2 regions of the Paenibacillus sp. IHBB 10380 genome follow, and region 1 is predicted to be linked to the other one. Evidence: riboswitches for the same ligand, from Rfam matches in the RefSeq annotation. Region 1 holds a riboswitch; the other holds the start of a gene.
What was found. A riboswitch is a leader RNA that binds a small molecule or an ion and turns the genes downstream of it on or off. The one in region 1 is predicted to bind cyclic di-AMP.
Positions count from the first base shown of each region.

Region 1 (7,385 bases):
TCAGCAATCATTAATTAATTTAATTAGTCGCGTTAATTCAAGTCATATAATTGTTCCTTTAGGCTATCACTGATACAATATGGTGAAGTATTAAATTTTAAGGAGTACACCTAAATGATCGTTAAGCCATACCGGATCGGTATTATCGATATCGGTTCCAATTCCATTCGATTAGTTATTTATGATACGACCCCCGAAGGGGGCTACAAAGTGGTTAAGGAAATAAAACAGGCTGCTCGATTAAGTGAAAAGATTAGTGCTCAGGGTAGACTGGAAGAAAAGGAACTATGGTCAATCATTCCGATTCTCAAACAGTTTAAACAGGTCTGTACCACATTTGAAGTTGAACAGATTCGTGCGGGTGCGACAGCTGCGATTCGCAATGCACCTAATGCTAATGAAATCATTGAATTTCTCTCTAGAGAGTCAGCGATTGATATTAAGATCATTACGGGCGAAGAAGAGGCATATTTCGGATTTCTAGGGGTTATTAACTCTTTTGACATTCAGGATGGCTTTGTTGTTGATATAGGTGGAGGGAGTACAGAAATCACCCTGTTTCAAAATCGTAGATACCAGAATAGCATTTCTTTACCTTTTGGAGCTGTCAATACGAACGTTAAGTATGGTAATAATGGGAACTGGGACGAGGAACAAATTCATGAGCTACGCACTCATGTACTGGAGAAACTTCAACAAATTAGTTGGATGAAGTCAAGACCAGATTTACCTGTGTTTGGTTTGGGTGGAACGATTCGATCGTTGGGTAAAATCGATCAAAAGAATCGTCATTATACGATGCCTAATTCTCATAACTATGTGATGGATACGGAACAAGTAAATCATATGTATGAGATGCTTCCCAGCATTCCGTTCGAGAAACGTAAGCATGTGGATGGACTTTCTAAGAGTAGAGCGGACATTATCGTCTCGGGGCTAATCATATTTCATACCGTATATCATTATATTCAGGCGAATCGATGTCTCATTAGTGGAGAGGGACTTCGCGAAGGTATGTTGCATGATTTGATAGATCCTGAGGGAGCGGTGAAGCCTAGCGCATTGGAGTACAGTATTAAGACCTTACTGACCTTTGAAGCAGAAGTGTCACGGAAGCATTTGAATCATGTATATGGGCTTGTACAAGTGCTATATGAAGCGCTTCAGGATGGAAGACAGCAGGAGGAACACCAGAAGCTGTTATATGTCTCATCGATGTTATATCGTATTGGAGGACACATTAATTATTATCAATATAATCGGCATACACAGTATTGGCTGATGAATGCTTCAATTAGAGGTCTAACCCATCGAGAGATTATTCTATGTGCGTTAATTGCTTCTTATAATACAAAAAGTCGGAAGCAGAAATTATCCCAAAAACATAAGGATATATTGCTAACTTCCGACGAGGAATGGATTCATAAGTTAGGATCATTGGTGCAACTTGGTATTGCTCTAGATCAGAGTGAGACACAAGCTGTTCAATCCATTCAAGCTAATCTTAACGACAAAACCTTATATCTTACCGTTGTTAGTGATGGGGAGACATGGATTGAACGAGAAGAAATAGAAAGTGCCATGAAAGTGTTCAAGAGTGCATGGGACCTGAAAATGAGAATTGATTACTCTTCCATTTTTTAACATTCAATGCTTCGAACTGGCTCCTAAAGGGAGCCAGTTTTTCATCTGCGAACTCATAATTCCCATTGTTTTGAAGAAATCTAGCCTTCACATTATCCTTAAGCGACAGGTCAAGAATTTGGACGATCAAATTACGAATATGCTCATCATACACAGGACACATCAACTCAATACGTCTAGTCAAATTTCGTGTCATCCAATCTGCGCTAGAAATCCATATTTCGGGATTGCCACCGTTCTCGAAATAATATATTCTCGTATGTTCGAGAAATCGGTCTACAATACTCCGAACTGTAATTCGCTCACTTAAATTAGGAACTCCGGGACGAAGACAGCATACCCCACGTATAATCAGATCAATTTGAACACCAGCTTGCGATGCGCCACACAGTTCGTCAATCATTTCCTGATTAGATAATGAGTTCATCTTCGCAATAATTTTTGCAGGCCTTCCTGCTGCTGCGTGCTTGGATTCTCTCTGCATAAGCATGGAGAGGCTATTACTCATGTTAGACGGTGCTACTGTTATGGCATCCCATTCATGATTGGTTGAGTAGCCTGTAATTTGATTAAATAATTCAGAAGCGTCCAGACCGATAAGATGATTGGATGTAAACAGACTTAAATCCGTGTATACCTTAGCGGTACTGTCATTATAATTTCCTGTACCTACATGCACATATCTACGTAATTCACTGCCTTCCTGACGGACGACGAGTGTGACTTTGGCGTGCGTTTTTAGACCCACTAAACCATATACGACATGACAGCCTGATTTCTCAAGTTTGCGTGCCCATGCGATATTCCGTTCTTCATCGAATCTCGCCCTTAGCTCCACTACGACGGTAACCTGCTTGCCTGATTCAGCAGCGAAGGCTAGAGCTTGAATCAAGGGAGAGTTACCGCTCACACGATACAGGGTCATCTTGATTGCCATGACATGCTCATCCTCAGAAGCTTGAATAATGAAATCGGTCACCGAGTCGAAAGATTCATAAGGATGATACACAAGCACATCACGTTCGTGTAACACTTCGAAAAAGTCTTCATTCTCGTCGAATTCCAGCGGATACACAGGTTCGATCGGTGCATAACTTAATTTGGGATACCCCTTCAAAGATCCCGCGAAATTACGGAGAAAGCTTAGATCTAAAGGACCTTCAATATCAAATATGAAATCAGTGATTTCGAATTCTGTTTGTAATTGACTTAGTGCATAAGGATGTATCCCTTTTTGAACCTCCACCCGGACTGGAGCTCCCCATCTTCGTTTACGGAGTTCTTTTTCGATCTCCTCCAGCAAGTCTTCCGCACCTTCCTCATCTATCGTGAGATCGGAATTACGAGTGATTCGGAACTCGTGAACAGCGACAGGCTCATATCCACTGAACAAGGTATGAATATGCTGTTTAATAACCTCTTCTATAAAAATAAACTGGCGCTTCTTGCTGTTTGTACGATGGGGAAGTGGAATACATCTAGCAAGGTTAGATGGAATTTGTAAGATTGCGAAATAGGGATCCTCTTCCAAGCTATCCTTTCGATTAAGCACAACGGACAAATATACATACTGGCTGTGAACGAGCGGGAAAGGTCGGCTCTGGTCAACTGCCATGGGTGTTAACACAGGGAAAATAATATCTTGATAATAATGTTCCATGGCCTGTTTCTGGGCGATATTCAAATCTTCATAGCTAGAAAAAACAATGCCTTCTTTGTTTAATTGTCTAGAAATATCACGAAAAGTTCGGTATTGCTCGCTAATCATTTTGGATATCCGTTTCATTAGGCGTTTGTATAATCCTGAAGGGGTGTAACCTGTAAAATCCTTCTTGGTATAACCTGCCCTAATCTGATCTTGAATACCTGCGACTCGAACACTCATGAACTCATCTAAGTTAGTGGATACGATAGCTAGAAATTTAGCTCTTTCCAGAAGCGGATGATCAGCATCCTGTGCTTCTTGAAGAACACGCCAGTTAAATTCAACCCAGCTTAAATCACGGTTTAAGTAGACGGACGTTGTTGTGCGGTTTATCGTTTTTAGGTCTTCCATCATAGTGCCTCCAACAGGTTCATTCATATGTTTTTTTTAGTATCTATATTATTCTACTATATTTTGGTATCACAATTGTAAAATCAATGTTAAATATGATTAACGCTGTGTAAAGTACTCCTTTTAGTGTATGAAATAGTCACTTCAAAAATAATAAAAATCATAAAAACATCAAAATGGTAACAATTTCATGTGTAATAGTTACAAAGTTGTGATATATTCATACATGCCAAAACTTTTTGATTACAAAAAAGTGTGGGGGACTTATTGATGGAGCATAGGACGATGATACATCGTTACCTGTATCCTTGGGGTGAATCGCGCATAGTGCGTGTAGGGTAAACTTCCTTACCCAAACCCGACAACTAACTCCGCAGGCATATAAGGAGGAAATATGAAGAAATTTAATACAATCAAAATTATGACAGCCATTATAGGCATTACACTAGCTGTGCAAGCCGCTCCGGTTCATGCGGATAAGATTCATGTTGCAACCGATGGAGATACTTTTTATAGTGTTGCTAGGGAATACGGTGTAGACATGAATAAAGTGATTAAAGCCAATCCTAAGGTGAGTGCCACGAATATTTATGGAGGCATGAATCTCAACATTCCAACATCTACTCAGGCTGTTGCTTCTGCCGCGACTCCAATCACAGCGAAACAAGCTACTACAAATACAACAGGCGTTCTTAACGTCATACCCGAAGATCGTAAGGTTGAAGCATGGGGCAAAGTATTTAACTATTCTAAGACGATCGATGTGAAAGCATCTGCATATTCTGCTGCTGTAAGTGAGAATGGGAAGTGGGGCGCAGTTGATTATTTTGGTAATCCACTAGAACTTGGTACTATAGCTGTAGATCCAAGTATTATTCCTTTAGGTACGAAAGTGCTAGTAACGGGACATAGTCATTCAGGTCTTCCTAAACAAGCGTTTGTGGCTACAGCAAGAGACATTGGCTCTGCTATAAAAGGCCATCGAATTGATATTTTTATTCCCGGAAGCCAAGCTTCTGTACGTGATTTTGGATACCAGGAAATTGAGCTGTATCTCATTAAATAAAAACTTAATTCAGAAGAGCCTTTCTCGATCTTTCGAGAGGGTTCTTTTTACTTGTTCATCGGGATATGAAGCATCTCAGCCACGGTAACAAACGTATAGCCTTTATTTTTTAATGTCTCAATGATCTCAGGAAGAGCTTCAATGCTACCGTTTAGATTAGAACCTACTCCACCACCAGCATGCTGGAGAATAATAGAACCAGGACCTACAGAGGACAGTATGTTTTTCTTGACTTGTTCTTTGTCGAGACCTTTCCAATCTAAGGAATCTACGTTCCAGTTAATCACTTTATACCCGTTTTTTTTTGCCCATTTCAGCTGAGATTCTGTGATATCACCGTAGGGTGGTCTGATAAACCTAGGGCTGTATCCTGTAATATGTTTGATAATGTGTTCTGTTTTTAGAATCTGATCTTGAAAGCTATCGAACGATAGTTTACTGAATTGAGGGTGGTTATAAGAATGGTTACCTATAATATGGCCTTCTCGATTCATTCGAGCCACAATCCCTGGATACCGCTTTGCTCGTTCACCAATGACAAAAAAAGTTGCCTTCACATGGTACTTGGCTAACACATCCAACACTTTCCCTGTAAACCTTGGATCTGGAGCATCGTCAAAAGTAAGTGCGATTTGTTTGGTTCTTGCGCCCTTTGTTTTGATCGTCTCGGGGTATTTATGATATAGCTGTCCTAAGGATGATATTTTTTTATCTCTAGCTGACTTTTTATCACGATCAGAGTTTACAGGTACTGAAGTGGGAGGTCTTTCTTGTGATACAGTTGGCTCGGAAATATGTAAAGTCGGTTTTGCTAAAGTCACTTCGCACATAGAAAGAAGAAGAACTATACAAATAAATAACCTCCTAAGCATAAATGATGATCTCCTTTGTTATGTAAGTTTGGTAAGACAATATCTCTTTTGTTATTTCCTAAGGAGGCGTCAATTATGCTTATACATTTGAATAGGTCTTTATTTATTTCATAAAGTTAGATGATATAATAATAATTAGGGGGAGGTATTCAGTGAAGTTATTCTTGTTAGTGATCATTGCGTTCATTGTTGTACTGATCATGTCCTTCGTTGCGTTAAGAACTAGGAAATCGAGTGGGAATGTAATTAAGTTCCGGAAAAAGAATAGTAAGCAGGATTTGCAGAAATGTACCTATTGCAAAAAAAGAAACAAAATAACTTTCTATGCAAGTGATGATGGAACTGTAGTAGGTGTTTGTAAGGAATGTAGACCAAAGGCAGACTCCCGAGACATGCTTCCTATATAACGAGAACAACTTTATCAATCCCGATTGGCTCTAAGGAGACTAATCGGGATTTTTGTCTATCGAATACTTCATCCAGTAAAACAAAGAGACGAACGTATCTACTGAGGCCGTCTAATGACACCTATAGTGAAATAAGTCACAGACCACTCCTATAAGGATAAGGCATGTTTAAAAGAATGGATTGTTATTATGGGAGGTTCAATGATATGGGAAAGGTAGTATCTAACGTACAAGTAGCTGAACAAGTGTACTTGTTACGAGTAGAAGGCAATTATGAAGGCAGCATGGGACAATTCTATATGCTACGCGCGTGGGGGCACTATCCGCTACTCTCTAGACCCATTAGCATATTTAATAAAGATGATGAAAGTATAGAGTTTCTATATCAGGTTGTTGGTGAAGGAACGACACTCTTAGCTTCGTTGCGTCCTGAAGACACCATTCAATTGGATGGGCCTTATGGCAATGGTTTTCCTATTCCTGAGGGGCGAGTCGCTCTCATTGGTGGGGGGATTGGAATAGCACCCTTATATTACGTTGCACAGCAAATGACTCATACAGATATTTATCTCGGGTTCAGTAAAGAAGCTTATTTGCAGGATGCTTTTCGGGAAGTGACAAGTTCACTTCATATTAATGTCGGCGGATATATTGTCGACGATGTTGATTTCGAGCAGTATGACACGATTATGGCATGTGGGCCACACATGATGATGAGAGCTGTACAGACGAAATATCTTCAGTCCAATCGTCAAGCTAAGGTGTATATTTCGCTTGAGAATCGAATGGCATGTGGGATTGGTGCATGTCTTGTCTGTAGCGTCTCTTGCTTGGATGGTCGTAAAAAAGCATGTACAGATGGTCCAGTATTTGAAGCACAGGAGGTAACATTTCATGATTGATTTAACCTGCAGTGTTGCCGGGATATCGTTTAAGAATCCTATAGTCATGGCATCGGGTACTTTTGGTTTCGGGAGAGAGTACGGGAAGATTTACGACATTTCAAAGTTAGGTGGCATCAGTGGCAAGGGTCTTACCTTACATCCCAAAGCGGGCAACGAAGGATTACGTGTCTATGAGACACCGTCTGGAATGCTGAACAGCGTAGGGCTTGAGAATCCTGGTGTTCCATATTTTCTAGAGCATGAATGTAGTGAATGGGAGACGCTTGATACCGTAAGAATTGCTAATCTAGGCGGAAATACGTTGGATGACTATGTACAGGGGGCTATGTTGATTCAACAGGATCATGATCGAAGACAAACACTTGGTAGACAAGCAGTCGATATGATTGAACTGAATATTTCTTGTCCTAACGTCAAAGAAGGCGGTATAGCTTA
Region 1 is NZ_CP010976.1:1,779,117-1,786,501, forward strand. It holds gene UB51_RS07600 (Ppx/GppA phosphatase family protein) at 115-1,644, shown strand; gene ppk1 (polyphosphate kinase 1) at 1,592-3,703, opposite strand; cyclic di-AMP (ydaO/yuaA leader) riboswitch at 3,918-4,095, shown strand; gene UB51_RS07610 (3D domain-containing protein) at 4,095-4,766, shown strand; gene UB51_RS07615 (polysaccharide deacetylase family protein) at 4,814-5,638, opposite strand; gene UB51_RS07620 (hypothetical protein) at 5,791-6,045, shown strand; gene UB51_RS07625 (dihydroorotate dehydrogenase electron transfer subunit) at 6,252-6,947, shown strand; gene UB51_RS07630 (dihydroorotate dehydrogenase) at 6,940-7,385, shown strand, end outside.

Region 2 (7,385 bases), 2.6 Mb from region 1:
AACAGCTTCGCAAAATTTTAAAAAGGGAGGTACAGCCTGCCGAAAATGGAGTCATTACTTCTTTGCCTCTCCACGCCTCAGAAGATATTATTCTTCCAGAGGATATCGTGGGTGAGGGATATGATAACCTTGCTAGGCTGTATCATGAAGGCTTCCATATTTGTAATGTCTATTATGGACACTTACGAACGGAAGGCGACTGTCTGTTCTGTCTTTCCTTTTTGAATAAATAACAAGCCGTAGGGAAATTTGCCTACGGTTTTTTTCAATATTAGAAGGATTGAACTTTTTAATATTTCATCGGTAACCGAATGTCGTCCTTTGGCGACGACGAAGTCGTTTATCTTTGCTAAATAATCTGAAGGTAAGGATTGAGTGTATGAATATAGAGAATATTAATTTACAAGATTCGGAACGTGTGGATGATTTACTTACACATGATCTCCATATTATCCAAAGTGATGAAGTGTTTAGTTTCTCCATGGATGCTGTTTTGTTAGCCCGATTTGCTAGTGTTCCACCTAAAGGTCGCATCCTTGACTTATGTACGGGGAATGGTGTTATTCCGTTATTACTAACGTCTCGAACAAAAGCAAATATAGAGGGTATTGAAATTCAACCCAGATTAGCTGATATGGCAAGAAGAAGTGTAGAACTAAATGATCTTCAAGAGTCTATCCTTATCCGAGAAGGGGATTTACGGGAGCTCCATTTAGAAATGGGTCATGGCGTATATGATGCGATTACTGTTAACCCTCCTTATATGCCGCTGAATGGAAGTGATATGAAACTTAATTCACATCATGCGCTAGCTCGTCATGAAATTAATTGTACATTAGAAGAAGTATTACAAGCTTGTTCACGTCTTGTTCGTCCGGGTGGAAAAGTCAATATGGTACATAAGCCACAACGCTTAGGTGAGTTAATGACTTTAATGCGAACTTATAGACTTGAGCCGAAGCGAATTCGCTTCGTTCATCCTCGCGCTCACCTAGAGGCCAATATGGTCCTTATTGAAGCGCTTCGTGATGGTAAACCAGAGGTTCGAATTCAACCACCACTTATTGTATATAATGAACAGAATGAATATTGCCAAGAGATGTTAGATATTTACTACGGATCAAAGGAGGGAGAACTATGAGTCTAATTAGGCAAAGCAGCTTTCAGGAAATAGAGGTGGGTAGTGGGTCATTGTATCTTGTAGCCACACCGATTGGTAATTTAGAAGATATGACTTTTCGTGCTGTACGGGTATTACAAGAATGTGACATTATTGCAGCAGAGGATACAAGACAGACGCGTAAACTGTTAACTCATTTTGATATTTCACCTTCTATGTTGTTCAGTTACCATGAGCATAATAAGGCTGCAAGTGGACCTGAATTAATTAGGTATATTATAGAAGGAAAAAATTTAGCATTGGTCAGCGACGCTGGTCTACCGGCGATTTCGGATCCTGGGTCAGATCTTGTTAAATTAGCTCTAGCAGCAGGAATTCGAGTCATTCCCATCCCAGGTGCAAACGCTGCTCTTACGGCACTTATTGCCTCAGGAATCTCAACCGAACGGTTCACCTTTGTGGGGTTCTTACCTCGTGAGCGTAAAGATATTAAGTCTTTGCTATCATCGCTGCAATCTTCACAAGGCACATTGTTGTTCTATGAATCACCACATCGGGTAATAAAGACCTTAGGCTTCTTACTGGAGTCGCTTGGGAATCGACGTGTTGTTCTTGCTCGTGAATTAACGAAGAGGTATGAGGAATGGGTACGCGGTACGGTAGAAGAATGTTTGACATGGCTAGAGGGACATCCGCCGATTGGGGAGTATGTGCTTGTTGTAGATGGCGCGAGTCAAGAAGAGGAACAAAAGCTTAGAGACGCTTGGTGGCAAGAATTACCCTTAGAAGAACACGTCGATCGTTATGAGAAGGATGGTATGACACGAAAAGATGCAATGAAGAAGGTGGCTTCAGATCGTGGGGTAACGAAGCGGGATATCTACAATGCCTTACTACAAGAATAAAAGACATCGTCGTCCTAGAGGGACGGCATTCGTTTACTGGTGAAATATTAGAAAGGTAACTTTCTAATATTTTAAGTGAAACGGTAATATGACGCCACAATGATAAGGATCTACAGTATTTTGACAAAAAAGAATGTCTCCCTCCGGCTCTGAGTTAAGCCGCGGAAGACATTAAGGAGATATTAAAAAGGTTAGAATTAACAATTTGATTATTGCTAGTATACACTATTTTGTTTAGTTTGTCACAGGTACTGGAATTTCGGAGATACATTCGCTGCAAACGATTTTACCTTTGAAGTATATAACGTTTTCAGCATTGCCGCAGAAGATGCAAGCTGGCTCGTATTTTTTCAGCATAATGCGTTCACCATCTACGTAAATTTCAAGAGCATCTTTCTCTCCAATACCTAGTGTACGACGCAATTCGATTGGGATAACAACCCGTCCAAGCTCGTCTACCTTTCTTACAATCCCAGTTGACTTCATCATACTAATCATTGCTCCTCTCGCGATTCTTCACAATGTCATAATTCGACATACTTCTCGCTTTTATGATATTTATAATACCAACGATTCCCAAAACAGTCAACCTATTAAATCAATTTTTTTTATTTATTTTATTGAGTGACGCGTTGCAGGGCTTAGGAGCATGAAAGATAAGGTTGAAAATGTGGATGCGATTCATGTCGATTTGGAAATTTAAGATCCGCCTAAGTTTGACAAGTTTCGACATACGATGTCGAAACTGAGCAGATATTTGTTGAAAAAGGGAGTTGAAGGAGTATGTTAGGTCGTCTAAATGAGGAAAAAGTATTCAAAGATCCAGTCCATAATTATGTCCATGTTCAGGATGCGACAATTTGGCGTTTGATTAACACTTCAGAATTTCAACGATTGCGTAGAATACGTCAATTGGGGACTTCCTATATGACTTTTCATGGAGCAGAACATAGTCGATTCTCACATTCGCTCGGGGTCTATGAAATTACACGTAAAATTATTTCTTTATTTGAACAGAATCACTATACGGATTGGCCGAAGGAAGAGAAGCTGTTGACTCTTTGTGCTGCACTCTTGCATGATTTGGGACATGGGCCTTTCTCTCATTCTATAGAAGAAGCTTTTCATATGAATCATGAGGATTGGACTTGCCGGATTATTATGGGGAATACTGAAGTACATGATATTCTACGTGAGGTAGATCCTGAATTGCCAGCGAAGGTGGCGTCAGTCATTGCCAAAACATATGATAAGCCCATTGTTGTTAATCTGGTATCCAGTCCACTAGATGCGGATCGTATGGACTACTTGCTGCGTGACGCTTATTATACAGGTGTAAATTATGGTACGATCGATGTTGACCGAATTATAAGGCTGTTAAGGCCTTACCAAGATCGGATTGTTGTAAAAGAGTCAGGTATGCATGCAGTGGAGGATTATCTCATGTCACGCTATCAAATGTACTGGCAAGTATACTTTCATCCGGTGACTCGCAGTTCGGAAATTTTACTTCGTCAAATTTTTCGTCGGGCGAAAGAACTATATAGGGGCCAATTCCAATTTAAATTTATGCTAAAACCACTACAAGGGTTGTTTGAGGATAATGTGACTGTGGAGTTATACCTTCAAATGGATGAATCACTCCTTCAGACTGCATTTATGCAGTGGATCGGGGAGGAAGATGACATACTGAGTCAGCTTTGTAGTCGCTTTATAAACCGCAGGCTTTATAAATATGTGGAATTGGAAACTTTGGATAAGGATATGATGAGTGAAATTAAGCTGGAATTTCAAAAAGCAGGTTTAAATCCCGATTATGATCTCGAAAGTGATTTCCCCACGGATCTCCCTTATGATGTTTTTCATCCGGGCGACGAGGCTAGTCAGAAACAAATTTTGCTATTGGATCGACAAGAACGGTTACTGGAAATTTCTGAAGTGTCGGATATTGTACGTTCTATAAGTGGACTGCATCGGGGGAACAAACACCTCTATTATCCAGAAGAGAAGCTTAAAGCGGCATTACCCATGTTCTCACCTGCGGTTGCTCGTATATTCAAGTCATAATATTATATTTATTAATCATCAAGTGATCGACAAGAAGGGAGTTTTTTAGAATGATGTTATTTGATACACACACGCATCTCGATGCACCGCAATTCGACGAAGACCGCGAAGAGGTCATAGCGAGTGCGTTAGAAGCGGGAGTAAGCAAAATGATTAACGTAGGGTTTAATCGAGAAACCATTCCTACGACAATGAAATTGGCTGAGCAATATGATTTCATTTATGCGGCAGTGGGCTGGCATCCTCAAGATGCCATTACCATGAAGGAAGAAGACATGGCGTGGATTGCATCCTTATGCAAACACGATAAAGTGGTGGCCATCGGCGAAATTGGTCTTGATTATTATTGGGATACCTCTCCCAAGGATGTTCAGCACCGTGTATTTCGTCAGCAAATCGGACTAGCTCGGGAGCTTAATATGCCGATTGTCATTCATAATCGGGATGCTCACGAAGATGTCGTCAGAATTTTGCGTGAGGAGAAGGCAAGTGAAGTTGGTGGTGTTATGCATTCTTATTCAGGTAGCTGGGAAACTGCTAAAAGTTGCTTGGATATGGGATTTCATTTATCCTTCGGCGGACCGATTACGTTCAAGAATGCGAAGCAGCCAAAAGAGGTCTTACAACAGGTGCCTATGGATCGATTATTGATCGAAACGGACTCCCCGTATTTGACGCCGCATCCATTTCGTGGAAAGAGAAATGAATCTGCGCATGTAAGATTAGTTGCAGAGGCTGCAGCCCAAATTAAAGGGGTTGACATCGAAGAGTTGGCCCAAATAACTACCCGAAACGCACTGGAACGATTTGGAATTTTGTAAGAAATGGAGAAAAACAGGTGTAAAAACGAGTAAAAGCGAATGATTAAGGTTTTTTAACCATATTAAGCGAGAATATTACATTATTTTAACCATTTATTCAGATTTACGTGGTTGATTACTCCTTTACAACATGCATGTAAACAGGATATCATCTTTTCAGTGGTATGAGCTGCTCTGTATTAGAACAGCAATATTTCCTGAACCAGTCTCGCTGAATCTCTTTGTATAAGAGAACGGGGAAACCAATATGACCAGATACTTCACAAAATTGTGTTGATGGCATATATGATTTCTTTACTAGGGTCTAGGGGTGAATTTGAGGGCGTGCGCCATGAGCGGATGACCTAAGATAGGGCGGCTCTCTTTCGTCCAAACCCGACAGCTAACCTCGTAAGCGTTATGAAGAGAGGCAACCTCGTGCATACATTTCCCATTGTTCTAACAATTGCGGAAGCCACGAAAGAGTTCCTCTAACTCTTTCTTTTGGCTTCTTTTGTTTTAGAATAAAGGTAATGATGTCATCATACTGTTGTTTAACAGGGGGTGACAAACATGTCGGGCAGACGGGTACATGATGCAGGACAGTATTTTATGTTAAGAGTCCTGTAAAAATTTAAATATAGTCACGTCAATTACAATCATGCGTTATCTTAGACGGCGAGGCTATGAAGGAGGATCGGAAAGTGGGCGGTTTTCAACAAGAAGAAACCCATGATTCACCATCATCCAGCATGACTTACGCATTGCGATGGAGGCATGAGTATTTAAGTAAGATCTCACTTGCAGCTATTATTTCAATCGCGATCACTCTTATGATTTTGCTGCTTGTTAGTTTTCAAGCGCGCAAACAAGTGTATCTGGTGGTAGATGGTCAAGTTAAAGCGGTGGAAACAAGTCGGACAATACTTCAGGAAATGCTGGATGAAGAGGCTATAGTACTGAAGCCAGAAGATCAAGTTTCCATGCCTTTGAACGGTTCACTTGTAGACGGGGATAAAATAGTAATTTCCCGTGCAGTTAAGATTCAAGTGACAGCAGATGGTCGAACGAAGACTAGATTTACAACTAAGAGCACAGTGAACGGTGCTATGAATGAATTAGGACTTTCACTAGAGAGCGATGATAAAATATTTCCTTCTCTGACCTCATCGGTCACAGATAATATGAACATTAAGATCGTTCGGATCAACAAACAGACTGTACAACGCACAGAGAAAGTACCTTTTCGGACTATTAAAACAGCAGATGCAACGGTCTTGAAGGGCAATATCAAAGTGGTACAGAAGGGGCAAACCGGAACGATCATTCAAAATATCGAGAAAATATACCAAGACGGCAAACTGGTGTCTATGCGTATGATAGGCAAAGAAGTACAGGCCAAGACACAGCATAAAGTGATTGCGGTAGGAACGAAGGTAGAAGCTCCTAAAGCAGTTGTGGCTCAAGCTAAGGTTAATTCTAAGAGTTCAATAACCAAAGTTAGCTCCAACAATCAGGTAAGTAAGGCTGGTGTAGATTTTACTTACAAGAAAGTACTAAATAATGTATCTATGACTGCCTATTCATCACAGGAGCCTGGGATTGGTACACGTACTGCTTCGGGCACTCGTGTAACGGAAGGACGTACAATTGCTGTTGATCCTAATGTGATTCCATTAGGTTGGTGGGTTTACATTGAAGGTATGGGCTTCCGCCGTGCAGAAGATACGGGCGGTGCCATCAATGGAAATAAGATCGATATGTACTTTGATTCTCTACAGAATGCACGTAACTTCGGTCGTAAATCAGGAAGAACAGTATATGTGATCGGACCTGTAAAGCCAGAGCTTAACTAATCTGCTTTAGGTTTTACAACAGCTTTCTAATGCTATAATATTAAGGTCATTGTTATGTCATGCTAAGAAGAGGTGTATTCCTCTTCTTTTTGTTGTTGTCTTGTCCAGGGAGGAATATTCGAATGATTAAAGAAATTATCGTTGTGGAAGGTCGCGATGATACAACAGCTATTAAAAGAGCGGTAGATGCAGATACTATTGAGACGGGTGGTTCAGCTATAAATGCCCGTATTCTACAACGAATTGCTCTAGCGCAAGAGCGTAGGGGCGTTATTGTATTAACAGATCCGGATCACGCGGGAGAGCGTATTCGCAAAATTATTACGGCGAAGGTGCCTGGATGCAAGCATGCATTCATTCCTGAAGCTGAGGCGACAAAAAAAGGTGATATTGGGGTTGAGAATGCCTCACCTGCAGCCATACAGCATGCATTAGCTCGAGTACATACCTCATATGAGGGCGCAGAGAGCTTAATTGATATGGAGGATCTAGTACAAGCAGGTCTACTTGTTCATCCCGAAGCATCCGCACGCAGGATGGCTATGGGCAACATTCTCGGGATTGGGTATTGTAACGGCAAGCAATTTCTTAAGCGCTTAGCTATGTTTCAGATTACGCGCGATGAATTTGTGTGTGC
Region 2 is NZ_CP010976.1:4,900,846-4,908,230, forward strand. It holds gene UB51_RS22215 (initiation-control protein YabA) at 1-233, shown strand, start outside; gene UB51_RS22220 (tRNA1(Val) (adenine(37)-N6)-methyltransferase) at 380-1,141, shown strand; gene rsmI (16S rRNA (cytidine(1402)-2'-O)-methyltransferase) at 1,138-2,025, shown strand; gene UB51_RS22230 (AbrB/MazE/SpoVT family DNA-binding domain-containing protein) at 2,260-2,514, opposite strand; gene UB51_RS22235 (HD domain-containing protein) at 2,809-4,092, shown strand; gene UB51_RS22240 (TatD family hydrolase) at 4,143-4,913, shown strand; cyclic di-AMP (ydaO/yuaA leader) riboswitch at 5,113-5,325, shown strand; gene UB51_RS22245 (resuscitation-promoting factor) at 5,597-6,748, shown strand; gene rnmV (ribonuclease M5) at 6,871-7,385, shown strand, end outside.
Region 2: it holds a riboswitch for cyclic di-AMP, as region 1 does, so the genes downstream of both, UB51_RS22245 (resuscitation-promoting factor) here and UB51_RS07610 (3D domain-containing protein) in region 1, are expected to answer to the same signal.